DNA from 4 places in the Bifidobacterium adolescentis ATCC 15703 genome. Region 1 is predicted to be linked to each of the others. Evidence: riboswitches for the same ligand, from Rfam matches in the RefSeq annotation. Region 1 holds a riboswitch; each other region holds the start of a gene.

What was found. Region 1 has a riboswitch for thiamine pyrophosphate ahead of tenA (thiaminase II). Riboswitches for the same ligand answer to the same signal wherever they lie in the genome.
Region 2: it holds a riboswitch for thiamine pyrophosphate, as region 1 does, so the genes downstream of both, BAD_RS04685 (ECF transporter S component) here and tenA (thiaminase II) in region 1, are expected to answer to the same signal.
Region 3: it holds a riboswitch for thiamine pyrophosphate, as region 1 does, so the genes downstream of both, thiS (sulfur carrier protein ThiS) here and tenA (thiaminase II) in region 1, are expected to answer to the same signal.
Region 4: it holds a riboswitch for thiamine pyrophosphate, as region 1 does, so the genes downstream of both, BAD_RS06770 (class I SAM-dependent DNA methyltransferase) here and tenA (thiaminase II) in region 1, are expected to answer to the same signal.

What each region holds. Positions count from the first base shown of each region.
Region 1 covers NC_008618.1:1,189,858-1,193,619, forward strand. Annotated here, with positions in the region: gene BAD_RS05110 (pyridoxal phosphate-dependent aminotransferase) at 1-297, opposite strand, end outside; gene ppgK (polyphosphate--glucose phosphotransferase) at 409-1,176, opposite strand; gene BAD_RS05120 (glycosyltransferase family 2 protein) at 1,431-2,444, opposite strand; TPP riboswitch at 2,572-2,678, shown strand; gene tenA (thiaminase II) at 2,672-3,439, shown strand; gene BAD_RS05130 (YhbY family RNA-binding protein) at 3,540-3,762, opposite strand, start outside.
Region 2 covers NC_008618.1:1,089,908-1,093,669, forward strand. Annotated here, with positions in the region: gene BAD_RS04675 (aldo/keto reductase) at 1-105, shown strand, start outside; gene BAD_RS04680 (TenA family protein) at 239-940, opposite strand; gene BAD_RS04685 (ECF transporter S component) at 1,020-1,634, opposite strand; TPP riboswitch at 1,666-1,769, opposite strand; gene BAD_RS04690 (cysteine hydrolase) at 1,922-2,482, opposite strand; gene BAD_RS08630 (hypothetical protein) at 2,516-2,731, opposite strand; gene BAD_RS04695 (hypothetical protein) at 2,747-3,676, shown strand.
Region 3 covers NC_008618.1:124,589-128,350, forward strand. Annotated here, with positions in the region: gene BAD_RS00465 (amino acid permease) at 1-21, shown strand, start outside; gene BAD_RS00470 (thiazole synthase) at 202-1,116, opposite strand; gene thiF (sulfur carrier protein ThiS adenylyltransferase ThiF) at 1,267-1,980, opposite strand; gene thiS (sulfur carrier protein ThiS) at 2,033-2,227, opposite strand; TPP riboswitch at 2,456-2,559, opposite strand; gene BAD_RS00485 (aldo/keto reductase) at 2,664-3,686, shown strand.
Region 4 covers NC_008618.1:1,591,732-1,595,493, reverse strand. Annotated here, with positions in the region: gene BAD_RS06780 (hypothetical protein) at 1-33, opposite strand, end outside; gene BAD_RS06775 (hypothetical protein) at 219-752, opposite strand; gene BAD_RS06770 (class I SAM-dependent DNA methyltransferase) at 1,116-1,826, opposite strand; TPP riboswitch at 1,866-1,957, opposite strand; gene BAD_RS06765 (hypothetical protein) at 2,821-3,054, opposite strand; gene BAD_RS06760 (ParA family protein) at 3,054-3,641, opposite strand.

The sequences.
Region 1 (3,762 bases):
CAGCAGTTTGATAAGCCACGAGTAGGCTTCGGAAGTTGAACTGAGGATGTACAGGTCGTCCGGCGAGCAATGGCCGATTTCCTGCATGTCAAGGAACGCGGCCAGCGCCTCACGCGCGTAGCGTTGGCCGCGCGGGTCGGCGGAGTAGATGTCCGGAACAAGATCCGGAGCCAGCGCGTGCCGTGTCGGATTGGAGTCGTTGAGCTTGCCGAGCGGTCTGCCGGCTGTTTTGGCGGTGGCTTCCGCCTTGGCGATGGGATTGGGCTCACTGATGTCGACTCTTGAGGAAAAACGCATGCTCTCCACCCTACTCCATGGACTGCCGTCTTCCATCTGCGGCACATGGAACAACGAAAAAGGCCGTCCGACGAATCGGACGGCCTTGTGACAACCTAATCGGTCAACACATCACTTCTGCTTGGTGCTCGCGTAGTATGCGGCGCCGATGATGCCGGCCTCGTTGTGCAGCTTGGCTGCGACGATCGGGGTCTTGATGTCGATGTACGGCAGGAACTTCTCGGAGACGCGGGACACGCCACCGCCGACGACGAACAGCTGCGGGTCGAAGTAGAACTCCATGAGGGAGTAGTACTTGGTCAGGCGCTTCGCCCACTTCTTGTAGCCCATGTCGAGCTTCTCGCGGATGGAGGATGCGGCGTACTTCTCCGCGTCGCCCTTGCCCTTGAGCAGTTCCAGATGGCCGAGCTCGGTGTTCGGAATGAGCTCGCCGTTGAAAATCAGCGCGGTGCCGATGCCGGTGCCCAGCGTGGTGGCGATGACGAGGCCATCCTGGCCCTTCGCGGCGCCGAACTGCTGCTCGGCAAGACCGGCGGCGTCAGCGTCGTTCACCACGGTGACCGGACGACCGCAAGCTTCGGAGAACACTTCGGTGACGTCCACGCCGACCCAGGACTGGTCCAGGTTGGCCATGTAGCCAAGCTTTTCGCCCACATGAATCGGAGCCGGGAAGGCGATGCCGACCGGAGCGGACTCCGGAACCTCGAAATGCTCGAGCTGCTGGCGAACGATTTCGCCGACGGCCTTCGGAGTGGACACCTCCGGGGTGAGGATCTTCAGACGCGGTTCGGCGAACTCGCCCTTCTCGAGGTTAACCGGGGCGGCCTTAATTCCGGAGCCACCAATGTCAACGCCGAATGCCTGTGCAGTCTCAATCATCTTCAACCTCTCTATCAAGGTATGTTATGGGTGTATTCGAACCGGTACGTGTTATGGTAACTCGCAACATGCCCAAAATCGCGCGCGACATGCACAAATGGTGAGAACGATTGCACAAATTGTAATACTTAACCGAGTAAATATTTCATCGCCTGTTTTGCAAACGATTCGTCCCACGTCGGTAGAGGCTCCGACGTGGGACGAATCGTCAATCGCGTGATCGCCGCGCGTTGGGAAACGCGTGGGCCACGGTGTTACTTCAGCGGCGGCATCGGCTGCCATTCCGGATCATGCAGCAGCTTGCGCGAATCCCACCATCCCTTGGCGATCTGAACGATGCCTGTCTTGAAATGCTCGCGGTCCACCATCGTCAGTCGAATCACTTCCTTGACCGCGGTCAGCGCCGTACCCAGGCCGAACAACAGCGGACGGTAATCGCCGTACGTCATGAAGTATCGGGCCATGTAGCCGCGGTTGCGCATGATGTGGTAGCGGTTCATGTCGGAAGTGGAGTTGAGCTGGCGCACGCCGGCGATGTCCCAATTGCCGATCTCGCGCGTACGGCGCAGCACCACGTCGGGCACGACGATCGGATTGGTGACCTTGCTGGCACGATAGCCGTACATCGTGTCGTCCCAATAGATGAAGAAACGCGGGTCGGGCAGACCGATCTTCTCGACGATGTTGCGGCGGAACAGGCCGCCTTCGAAGCACAACGTGTCCATCACGCGATAGCCAGCCGGGCCGAACGCAGCCGGTGCGATCGGGTTCGGAATGCCGAGCGGGACGATGAAATCGTACTGCCAGTAGAACGGACCGCCATCATAGTCGTAGCGGCTTCCCTGAATCACGTCGTGCCGATCGGTCCACTTGGCCAAGCGCTCGATGCCTTCCGGCATGACGGCGACGTCGTCGTCCATGACCCAGAACCATTCGGCACCCAGCTCGTACGCCTTCTTCACGCCTGCGGAGAAACCGCCCGCGCCTCCGAGGTTGTCGGTCTGCGGCGCGTAGACCACGCGGTTCTCGTTGCCGGACAGGTCGGCCACGGTGGTGCCCCACTGCGCGGTGAGCTTGGCGCTGAATTCTTCGACCATGCCATGGGTCTTGTCACTGTGCTCGTTGTCCACGACGATGATGCGCCACGGGGCGACGGTAAGCTTCTCGATGGATTCGAACAGGGTGGCGAGCAGCTGCTGGCGCTTGTAGGTCACCACGACGATAGCCAGCTTTTCGATGGGCTTCTTCGCAACTTGCTTTTCAGTCATACGTTCCATTCTTGCACCGGCCCTCAACCACACATCGGCCATGTTCGATATGGAGCCGAGCACGGGCATAATCCGCGACAAATATGGACAGAACCTTGCACGGCACGAACTTGTTTGCCATAATGAACCGCGTATGCAGGGGAATCCGTATGACGGATTGAGATGGGCGTGGACGTCCGAACCCTTTGAACCTGATGGTTGACACCAGCGTAGGGAGGCATGGCCATATGGCTGATGTGATTTCCGTAACCAATTCCGATTCCGCGTTCGACGCTTCGAAGGGCGTCACGCGAACCAATCTTCCCCCATTCGCGCAGCGGCTGCGCAAAGCCGCCGACCTCGTATGGGAGGAAGGCTACAAGCAGCCGTTCATCCGCGAACTGGGCGAAGGCACTCTGCCGCGCGAGAAGTTCGCGTTCTATCTGCTGCAGGATTTCCGTTATCTTAACGACTACGCCAGAGTGCATGCTTTGGGACTGGCCAAAACAGACGATCCTGAGATCATGGCGTTCATGCTCAACGTGCAGAACGGCGCGTTGAATGTGGAGTCGACCGTGCACCGCACGTATCTGGCCAGCTACGGCATCACCGACGAGCAGATGAACAACGTGCGCCAGTCGGCGTTCGCCCGCGCGTACACGTCGAACATCCTTTCCATCGCCTATGGCAAGGACATCCTCGACATTCTCGTGGCCGTGCTCCCCTGCGCCTGGGTGTATGCGGATTACGGATATCGTCTTGCCCATGAATTCGCAGACACGCTCGATGTGAACCAGTACAAGAGCTGGGTGGACATGTACAAGACCGACGAGTTCTGGCAGGGTTCGGCTTGGCTCATCGAGCATATCGAAAAACTCGCCGCCGAGGTGAGCGAGGAACGTAAGCAGGAGCTGGTCGATATTTTTGTGACCGGCGTTGAGAACGAGTACATGTTCTGGTCCAGCGCGTACGACATGCAGTACACGTGGAAGCCCGAATGGGATCAGGAGAGCTGATTCTCCGGCACGCTCTCTTCCGATTGTTTATTTCCATATGAAGCGGCCCGCCTTCCGATTGGTTTCGGAGGGCGGGCCGCTTCATATAACGTTCGGATCGCTATTCGCGCACGAGACGAATGTGCTCCACGTCGTCACGCTGGGAACGACGGTAGAGCACGAAACGGTTGCCGATGACCTGCACGAGTTCCGCGCCAAGCTGTTCGGCGAGACCTTCGCCGGCCTCCTTGGCGGTCAGACCGGAACCGTCGAGCACGGAGCATTTGATGAGCTCGCGCTTCTCGATGGTCTCGTCCGCCTGTTTGACGGCGTTTTCGCTCAGA
Region 2 (3,762 bases), 100 kb from region 1:
GTCGGAGCGTCCCGTCCACAGCAGCTGATCGACAACATCGGTGCGCTTAGAAACACTTCGTTCAGCGACGAGGAGCTCCGGCGTATCGACAAGATTTCACTGTAGCCGGGCCGCCCCCGCGCGGCAGCCGCGCACGAGGAAGCCGGGCTCCGGACGGAACCGCAACAAATGAGCCGGGCGCGTACGACATCGATCGTACGCGCCCGGCTCATGGCTTATGCGGTCGTGGATCGCAGGCTCACTCCTGCGGGTAGGAGTCGTCGAAGAAGCGGCGCTCCAGATGCACGATGGTGCGGAACACTTCGGCTTCCGGACCATCGATGGAGCAGTATTCGTTGACCAGGGAGATGAGGTCGCCGACCCACTTGCGGAAGTGCGCGCCTTCATGCAGGTCGACCCAGCCCTTGTGCGCCGGCACCTGCTGGATGACGTCGGCGTCGACGGTGCGCTTGGCCCATGCGAGGTACAGCCATTCCATGCAGCAGATCGCGGTGATCAGTTCCGGCCAGCTCTTGTCGGACAGGCTGTCGAGGTATGCGCCGTACTCCTTGTTGGCCGGGGTCGGTTCGGTCGCGTCGTATTCCTCCTGGCTGACGTGATAGGCCTCGAGGAAGTGCTCGAAGTAGGTGGCCTCGTTGTCGGCGAACCACTGCGATTGCGCCGCGAGCATGTCCTTGGTCTCCTGACGTGGGGCGAGTTTGATGAGACGCGCCATCATGCCGTTGTTATAGAACTTGAAATCCTGGATCAGGTACGCCTTGAGGATGGATTCCGGCAAGGTGTCGTCAAGCAGCTCGCTGACGAAACGCGAGTTGATGGCGTCGTACCAGTCCTCGGTGTTGAGCATGTACATGAGGTCGGCGACGGAGCCGGCTTCCGCGCCCAGCCAGGCGTAGTCTCCACTGGCGGGTTTCGTTGCTTCTGGAACGTGGTTGGTCATGATTTTCTCTTTTCTTGGATACGCCGGCGGACGGCCGGCATGTTTTCTGTGTTTGTTGTTGGATTGTGAGTTGCGTGGTTCAGGCCACGACGTCGGCCTTGCCTGATTCGAAGCGGTCGAGCACACCGGTTTTGGCGAGCGCCTTCTGTACGAACCACATGAGCGCTCCGCCGAATACGGCTCCGGAGATGACGCAGCAGACGGTGAACACAACGCCTTGCAGTGTCGACCAGCCGGCGGTGACGACCCACTCGTACAGGCCATTGGATAGGCCGGTCAACGCGCCGGCCAGGGTCACGGTGAGCAGGTTCCACTTGCGGTATGCGAAGACCGCGAAGCCGATTTCGGCGCCGAGTCCTTGGGCCATGCCGATCAGCAGTGCGTGCGTCACGCCGAATGGATTGCCCAGCAGCGTTTCGATGACCGCGGCGATGGTTTCGCCGAAGAAGGCCGCGCCGGGCTTGCGGATGATGATGGCCACGAGCGGGCCGGCGAACAGCCACATGAAATGGAAGAGTCCGCCCAGTCCCGGGGTGAGGCTGTCGAACAGGGCGGTCGGGACGGCGTAGATGAAGTCCCAGGCCCAGAAGATCACGCCGGATGCGACGGCAACAATCGCGGCCACGACGATGTCGACCACACGCCATTTGACGTTGGGTTTGCGAACTGCGGAAGACTGGTTTTCTTCAGTCATAAAGGTATGTGCCTTTCTCTTATGCAAAGGCACGGGAAGTAGAGAGACGTCCGTGCGCCGGCATTATCCGGTATACGTTCATACGGTTGAAGCGGTCGCTTCCTCTCAGCCATAATGGCCCCCGTGTCCGCAAGCGATATTACATGGTTCGGCGCGTTTCCAGGCTGGTATTCCACATGTCGGCCAAAAGTCTCGTGAAATGGAAAAATGGGTTCCGTGTTTTCCCGAAAGTCCTGGGCCTTCGGAAAAACACGGAACCCATCGATATGCGGGAAAGCCGCTGTCGGCTATGCCAGGATCGACGCCGTGTCGGTTACCGTGATCAGCGGTTCGAACAAGCGCATCGTGTTGAGCGCCAGTTCCTGGTTCTCCGGGGTGCTGCCGGCGCAGGCGTCGGCCGGAACGCGCACGGCCACGCCGTTATCGGCCGCGGCGAGCACGGTGGTGAGCACGCAGCAGTCGGTGGCCACGCCGCAGACCGTGATTTTCTTGGCTCCGCCGATCGCGTCGATCAGCTGTTGTCCCCATTTGCCGAATGTGGTGCGGTCCACCACCTGATGGCCTTCGGCGAGGGCGGCGGTCTCGTCGGTCAGGTCGTACATCGGGTCGTCCGGCGGTACCAGGAACTGCGGCCAGTCCTTGAAGTAGTCGACCCAGGCGTCCTTTGGCGGAATCGGCGCGACGTAGCGCGTGTAGACCACGCGGTCGCCGAACGCCTTGGCCAGTTTTGCGAACGCTTCGTTGGTGTCGTAGTAGGTTCCGTCGGCGCAGGCCCAAGCGGACCATTCGCTTTCGGCGAATACTTTCTGACGGTCGATGACGACCAGCCACTCATCTTCAGCGATCATCGTATGTTCCTTCCTGTGCGATCGCGCCGTTCGTCACTTGGCTTCGATGGCATCCGCCGTTTCGGATGCCGGCAGGTCGGCCTCCTGCTTGGCGATGTCTCCACGCTGGAACGCCAACGCGCCGAACAGGCCGACAAGCAGCGCCACGATCACGCCGAGGTTGGCGGATGCCCAGCTGCCGTCCTTGCCGCCGATCAGGAAGAGGAGGTAGCCCTGCCAGGTCAGCCAGTTCGCGGCGGTGTTGACCACGAGGCCCCATACGGCGTGGATACCCCCCAAGAGATGAAAAGCGCGCCATGGCTCGAAGGCACCCTGTTCATCGATATGACCACCAAACGAATCGTCTGGGCCGAAGAAAGCGAAGGCTGCTACCTTCCCCGGCTCATCAACGCCCTGATCGAACTGACATGGCCAGGATGGACCGCAATCTGGTCCCCCGAAGACACACGCGGCACATTACGCGCCACCGGAGCCGACACAGACATCATCTACACCGATCATTCGTTCAAAGACCTCGGCGACTTCGACGCCGCATCGGATATGGCCCCATGGACCATATCCAACGAAACCGACGCATTCTCCTGCACAACAGAAAACAACAAAACAATCACTTGGGGAAACTACATCGACCTCGAAAACATAGCCCTACTCGGCCCCAACAAAATGCATACGCTCGTCAACAAAGTCATCCAAGGCTGCAACGAAGGCAAACCCTGGCAATGGAACCTCCAAACACACAACAAACAACCCGAAAAAGGCATCCACATCGACTACATAAACAAAACAATAAAATGGTGGTCCATCTACGAAGACGACTGGGCCATCAACCCATTCAACGCACTATGGCCCGGATGGACGCTACATTCAAAAGGCGACAACTACGAATGGCACGAAAACATCACCGGATATAAGATGCGCGACTGGAAACAAAACGTCGCACAATGCAAAAACTCACTCACACAAACCATCAAACAAGGCATAAGAACCAACCCCATCGAACGACTGACAGGAGCGCTCGCAAAACAGGGAGTTGACATGCGGATTCGTCCCGCCACGTTCCAATTCGTCCCTTCAAGAATGGAGCAACCGCCGGAACGCATCTTCGCGTATCTGGACCGCTTGGAGTCGGACGAGCCTCTGTCACCGGCGCGTTTCATCAACAGAGATGGCGAAATCATCCCGGCGTGCCAGTAGACGCGCCTCTATGCACGGCCAAATCTAATAAATCCATCACGGTTTTCTTATTTGAACAGGTCAAACAGGCTGAAAGTGGTCTTCCG
Region 3 (3,762 bases), 1.0 Mb from region 1:
AAGGCGGCTCTAGGGAAGTAGACGTATTGCCTGTCGCTGCGGTATGCGTGGCATGCGCGTGTTGCGCTACGTGCCGCGCATCTGACGAAAGAGGGTCGGTGGAAACCTTGCGAAAATGTGCGTCTCCACCGACCCTCGTCGTGTAATCGCAATAAAACAGTGCGAAACGTTAGTGCACGAATCGTACGAAACCGACGCGAATCAGCCGATGTAGTCGGCCTCGTTCGTTGGGCTGGACGGCACGGCATGATCTTCCGTAACCTTGCCCAAGCCAGACAAATACGCTTCACGACCAGCTTCGATCGCCTTCTTGAACGCGCGTGCCATCAGCGGAATATTGCCGGCGGAAGCGATGGCCGTGTATGCCATCACCGCGTCCGCGCCCATTTCCATGGCTTCCGCAGCCTGGCTCGGACGGCCAATACCAGCGTCGATAATCACCGGAACATTGGAATTCTTGATAATCACTTCAATGAAATCGCGTGCACGCAGACCCTTATTCGAGCCGATCATCGCGCCAAGCGGCATCACGCAAGCCGCACCTGCGTCTTCAAGACGCTTCGCCGCAATCGGATCGGGGAACATGTACGGCATGACCACGAAGCCTTCTTTTGCCAGCTGTTTCGTGGCTTTGATGGTTTCCTCATTGTCGGGCAGCAGATACTTCGCCTCATGCTCGATCTCCACCTTCACGAAGTCCGTCTGGCACACTTCGCGCGCGAGACGGGCAATACGCACCGCTTCCTCTGCATTGCGTGCGCCGGACGTGTTCGGCAGCATGGTGATGCCCTTCGGAATGTAGTCGAGCAGGTTGTTTTCGGTGGTGCGGCAGCGGCGCAGCGCCATGGTGACGATCTGCGTGCCCGCGTTCTCGATGGTCGCCTTGATGAGGTTCAGGTCGTAACGGCCGGAACCGAGGATGAAACGGCTCGTGAACTTGTGCCCGCCGAGGATCAGCGGGTCGGCGTCGCCGGTGGCGATCTCGTCGTACGCATGAGCGTCCGGCTCCGGCAGGATCGCCGTGTTCGTGGTGGTGCCGACCAGCTCGTCGAGCGTGGCGTTCGGTGCGGCCGCGACGTCGGCGGCTGCGGTGGTGATGGTGTTTTCGGTGCTCATCGTCGGTTCCTTTCGTTGGGGTGTTTGTTGTTGTTGCGATTGCTGTGCTGCTGTTGTGTTGCCGTTGCGTCGCTGTTGTGTTGTGTGCAACGTGCGTTTGTAATCGCAATAAAAATTTCGATTACGGCAGTGGAGTAACGTAGCAGTGCGTCAGGCGTCTTCCTCGCCGAGGATCAGTCGCGTGATCATGTTCGCTTCGTGGCAGGCGACCACGCCCACGCGCGGCGCCATCAGGCCGGCACCCGGTACCGGAGCCGTCTCGCCATCGCCACAGAAGTAGAAGTTCTTCGAAACGCGACGCGTGCTCACCAGGTTGGAGCTGCGGAAGCCGGCCATGCCGGACGCGCTGACGAGCTTCTTGCCCGGCAGATTCTCCAGCACCGCGTTGACGAGCATCGTCTTGTTTTCCGGCACGTCGAACGCCTCGCAGATGATGTCCTCGTTTTCGAACAGCGTCGGCACGTTCTCGTCGGTCACCTTGACGGTGTCGATGGTGATGTCCGTGAACGGGTTGATTTGGCGCAGATTGCTGCGCAGCGCCTCCGTCTTGTACTGGCCGAGGTCCTTCAGGAAATACTGCTGGCGATTCAGGTTCGTCATATCCACGCGGTCGAAGTCGATCAAGTGCAGGTGGCCGACGCCGATGCGGGTCAGCGCCACCGCGATGGTGGAGCCGAGGCCGCCGCAGCCGCAGATGGCCACGTGCGCCGCGTCGAGCTTGTCCTGTGTGGCGGCCGTGTGACGGTCGAGCAGGGCTGCGCGGATCTCCTCGCGGCTGACCAAGGTGGCCGGGTCGGGCTGGTTGTCGAAAGCGTGCTGGCGGGCGTCGATCTGCGCCTGCGATGCGGATGGTTCAAAAGTCATGGTTGTTCTCGTATTCTCGTTTCCGTTCGTATGGTTTGTTTCGCTGCTGTGCTCAGCCGCCCTGCACGAACGTGACGATTTCCAACGTGTCGGTGCCCTTGAGCTGCGTCTGCGCACGCTGGGCGCGCGGCACGATCTCGCCGTTGAGCTCCACGGCCACGCGGTCGGCGCGCAGACCGCGCTGCTCCACTAGTTCGGCCACGGTGATCGGCGTGGCGACGTCCTCTTCCTTGCCGTTGATGATCATTTCGGTTCCCTTCTGTATGTCAGGCCCCACGAGTGCCGTTCCCGCCGAAACGGACGTTCAGAACTGCTTTGTGGGCTTCCGAGCGTCTGCTTCCGGTGAATCGGACATTCACGGTTGGTACGAAAAAAGGGTCGCCGAAGGAACCGTACCCTATGAGGTGGTGCGCCCCTCCGTGACCCTAATCACGCGATATTCGGTTATCGCGAACGGAAGATGAGATACGCCTTGCGGCGCGAACAACCCGTCTCCTTACGGCGGCATTACCCGCATCAAGTCCTCGGTCGAAGCTGTATGAGCTCCCTCTCAGCCTTTCGGCTCCCGTTCGGTTGTGCCTTTATCTTCGCGCAGGCGCCCGACAAGCGTGCGCCGGTTCACGTTGGGTTAGTCTTGATGTGAACATGTGCGAATCGGCTGCGTGCTTGCAAGGAAGGGGAAGATGATGATGAACGGTGAGTTGGCAGGATTTACGATTCCTCGGCTCGGCATGGGAACGATGGCTTTGGCGATTGAGGGGCGTCCGGATCGCGATACTGCGATTCGTACGATTCATGCCGGTTTGGACGCGGGTGTTCGCTATTTGGATACGGCTTGGTCGTATTATCTGCCGAGCGAGCCTGGCACTGGCACTGCGAAAGATTTGGGGTACGGCGAAAAGTTGGTGCGTGATGCGCTCGCTTCGTGGAATGGCCCCCGAGATGAAGTGCTGGTCGCCACGAAAACTGGCTATCGACGCACCATGGAGATCCCCGCTTTTGTTGCTCCTGTGTCCGATTCGCCAGAATCGGACACTCAGGGGCGGGATTCCGAGGGCTGCAGTCGTCGGCCTGGCGGGGAACGCCAGCATTTGCAGGCGGCGGGCAGTCAATACGGGTGGATGGCGGATTCGCGCCCCGAAACCATGATTCGTGACGCCAAGGAATCCGCGCTGCACTTGGGCGTCGATACGCTCGACCTGTTGTATTCGCACGGACCGGACCCGGAAGTGGCTTATGAGGACCAGGTCGGCGCGCTGAAGCAGCTGCTTAACGAGGGCGTGATCCGGTACGCGGGCATTTCCCGCGTGGACAACGCGCAGATCGACATCGCCCGCGAGATTCTCGGCGACAAGCTGATCGCCGTGCAGAACCAGTTCTCGCCCTCGCACCCCGACCCTGAGCATACGATGGAGCACTGCGCGGAACTTGGACTCGCGTTCGTGTGCTGGAGCCCCCTCGGCGGCTTCCTCGACGCGTTCGACCAGCGCGCGTACGACCCGTTCCGCACGGTCGCCGGCAACCACGGCTGCTCCTACCAGCGCGTGGTGCTCGCCTGGGAACTGAGCCGCTACGAGCGGTTGTTCACCATCCCCAGCGCCCGCAATCCGCAGGAAATCAACGATTCCTTCGCCGCCACCGAACTGACGCTCACGCAGGATGAGCTGGCGATGCTGAACGCCTCCGTCGACGCCCGTCGCGGCTGAATTCCGCGCAATACGTACGATTGGCCGCGCCCGATTCCGCACAATAATCGCGATTCGGGCCGCGGCCTTTTTCGTG
Region 4 (3,762 bases), 400 kb from region 1:
TGGTTTCAGCGGCACGACGATTGCATCTTCCATAATCAGGGTCCTTGTCAGATCTGCTTTTCGATGATTTGATTTTTCAATCTTAAGTATATGGGGAATGATATTGACGTTGAGGTTGTCAAGTATTTTTCGAGCGAGCAAATTCAAAGATTAGCGTACTAAGTGTTGTCTCATAAACGGTCGCATACTTAAATACTTGTATTGATTCATGCGGCTAGTCAGTAGGCTCTGGGCTTTTCAACAATGGTGGCGCAGAAAGTAACGCTGCCATCCTTGTTCTCAGTGGGGAGACTAAACTGCCAGATTGAACCAAGCTGAGATTCGAGGTCGTTGAGGAGCATGTCGATTCGGTCAACGCCTCCACGGATGCTTTTGACGGTAATACGCAATTCGGGACCGTTCTTCTGCCGTTCTTTAGTAATGTCAAGACGACTAGATGGGTCTGCCACGCGTACTGCGCGCCACGCATTCCAGCCTTCCTTGCGGGCTTCGTTCTCTTTCTCCTGCGCCTTCTCCAAGGCACGTTCCCCATGTCTGACATCCCAGTCGACAGCTTTGCGCATGGTAAGCAACAAGTTGGTGCCGCGGTTCTGACGCACTGCGGCCAGACCCTTGCGGTCAAGACTCCGTGCGGCTCGTCGGCGAGCCTCTTTTTCCGCTGCAGAAAGCTCACGTGGCGCGACCGTTACCATGCCGGTCCGCTCCAGTTCATCCAACAACTCCCGCTCGACCTTTCCAAGACCTCTGCTCATGGCGTTCTCCGTCTCTAAGTGTTGTACATTTATTATCTACAACATATAGAAATATGTCAATAAGTGTCGCACGGAGAAGTGAAGCAACATTTATAGCAATGAAAACGATAAATGGAATAGACGGGAATAAAAGAGCATGACAACAATTGAACAATCTTCGCAAGTCTATTAGTCAGGATTGTTCGGGAACATCTAAGAACAATTGCCGGCATACTGAAATCGACGTAAAGAATCAGACGCCGATAATTTTTCTTATGTCAGATTCAAAGCACGCAACAGCCTTCATCGCCGTTCAAGCAACAGGATTATACGCCGTTTCGCGGTCGAATGTCCTATGCGTCGACCGCGAAACGGCGTATGGAATCACTTCTTAGCGACAATCGCTACATATCCGCCGGCATAGTAGCCATCGATAGGCTCCTCCACCATGCGGTTCGTGTAAACGGGATGAGCGACAAGCGTCTGCTTGTAACGTAGGTCATGCAATCCAAGTTCATCGGTCAGAACCTTACTTTTCTCTTCGGTTGTATGCCAGAGAGCGGCATGGACGAGTTCCAACGGGTATGGGCATTTAGGCGCCGTATCAACGGTTTCCGGGGAATCGTAGGTGTCAAGTTTTCCTGCCAGTAGATAGAGCAGACCATAGGCGCTTTCTTTCGGAACATCGAGCAGGACGAGGCTGCCACCTTTCTTCAACGCCTTGAGCACGTTTCCGTAAGCAACTTTCAAATCGGGAATATAGCTTGAAGATCCATTGAAGTAGATCACGTCATATGATTCCTCTGGTAGATCCGCCGTCTCTGCGGTGGCTATCTGCACATCCATGCCACGTTTGCGCGCAATGGCAGCCATATCCTCAGACGGTTCAATGCCCTCGGAAACAGTGATGCCATACTCGTCTTGCAGTGATTTCTCGAACAAACCGGATCCGCAACCAACTGATAGCATCCGTCCCCCGTCGGTTAAATCCAACGAAGCCTTGAGCAGCTTCAACTCGCTGAGGAAAACGTTCTCGTTAGTCATGAACCAGCTGTCATAGTCAGCAGCGTATCCATCGAATTTTGCATGTGCCATTTATCGGCCTCCCTTTCATCATTGTTAGCTAGGAGACCGGTAAACACGGTCTTGCTTCCCTACGCGAGCATTAACTCACAGGTTCAAAGGGTCCCAAAGGTCTCAGCGGAATCGCTCCCCTAGCGACTCCTAGTATAGCCATACGGGGACATACTTCGTTCCGTTGTCCAGAATCTATCAGGGATAACATCTGAATGTGTAAGCGTTCCGCGGCATATTCGCGTTAACCAAATTTACTGCATGCCATCAGAAATACGCAAAAATAGCATTAGCCGCAATTTTTAGGTCGATGGTCAAATACCATAACTGATCGGCCGTAAGAGGCACCTTCCGTTTTTGGAAGGAGAGAAACAGGTTTAGCGCAAGATGCTAAACCATCATTTATCACTATATATAGTTATTATATAGAATTTATATAAAATCAATATAGTTGATATATTGCTTTTATATAGTCCTTTTTGCGTGGACCCTGCACTGGAAAATCATTGCCGCCTATATCGTCACTCCCCTGTGTCAAAAAACGTCTGCCACTGCTTCTATAAATAAACGTCGCAATGATAAGGGGCAGCACTGGGGATAGCTATCCTCGTCTATCACGCCATGCCACGCCGCTTTCCATCCAGTCTCAACGGAGTCTTCCTTAGGGACCACTCCCCCGCCCACTATCAGTTTAAAGTAGATTCCATTCCAGCACCGCACTACACGTCAGACACAAATCATGGTGGTTATCCAACGCCATGTTCAATTACCAACGATGGATCCGAACTAATCCCGTCTGCCTCATTTGCGTTAGCGTACTACATGACACGATATGGTTCCTTATTCTCCGATGAGACGTCATCCGTTTGCGCATTTTTCATCAAGAGACAACAATGCTTAAATCCACATTGATATCCCAGCTAAGCGTATCGCATAAAAGAGCTAAAATATATAGGTCCTATATGAAATTCATATAGGACCTATATAATACTTATATAAAAATCATTGATTGGCGTCAGTCATCCTGCTTAAGTCTCAGTCGAACTCCATCCACGATGAGACGCGAGGCGCTGGTGCCAAGACGCGCAGCGCGTTCCTTAAGTTCCTTTTTTAGGTCGACAGGGATCATGAAACTCATCATGGTCTTATCATTGCCTTCGCTGTCGCCTTTGTGCTTGGTGTCCTGCAGGTCCATAAGTCTGCCGGTCGGCTCATCCGGCCTGTTCGCCCTGATTGGTTTAATCGCCATCAGTTGGTTGCCTCCTCGAGTTCCTTGTAGACGTCTTCGTAGCCATATAGGTTGCTGCCGAATGGCTGACCGTACACGTTGCCCAAGTCGGCCCTCTTAGGAATCACAGCGTCGAACACGCTGCTGTCCTTCTCCCTGAAGTATTCCTGCGCGCTTTTGAGCGCGATGGTGTGCGGCTCGGCACGGACTATCAACACTGCATATTGCTTGCCGACTTCCTCGAGATTGTCAGCCACTGCCGAAGTCTGCTGCAGGTCAATGCTGTTGGGACTGGTCGGTACGATCACGAAGTCCGAGACGGAGGTCGCTTCGTCGGTGATCTTGCCTGTCGGCGGGGTGTCAATGATGACGAGGCGCGGATCGTCGGGCTTCAGTCTGCGTAGGGTGGCGATGTTGGCGCTTTCCACCGAGAACGGCAGCGGCTTGCCGTTCTGCTCTGCATTCCAAGCCCATAGGCTCGCACTGGATTGCTCATCGGCATCGAGCACCACGACTTCGTGCCCTTTCCGTGCGGCAAGGGTGGCGAGGGCGATGGCCGTGGTGGTCTTGCCAACACCTCCCTTGATATTCACTACAGCCACAATCATGATGACCTCCATAGTTTTATATAATCATTATATAATATATCATAAATACTTATATAAGTCTTATATTAATCTTATATTTCGCTATAGACCTTCAGACAATCCTTTAAGCGTTGTATCGCAA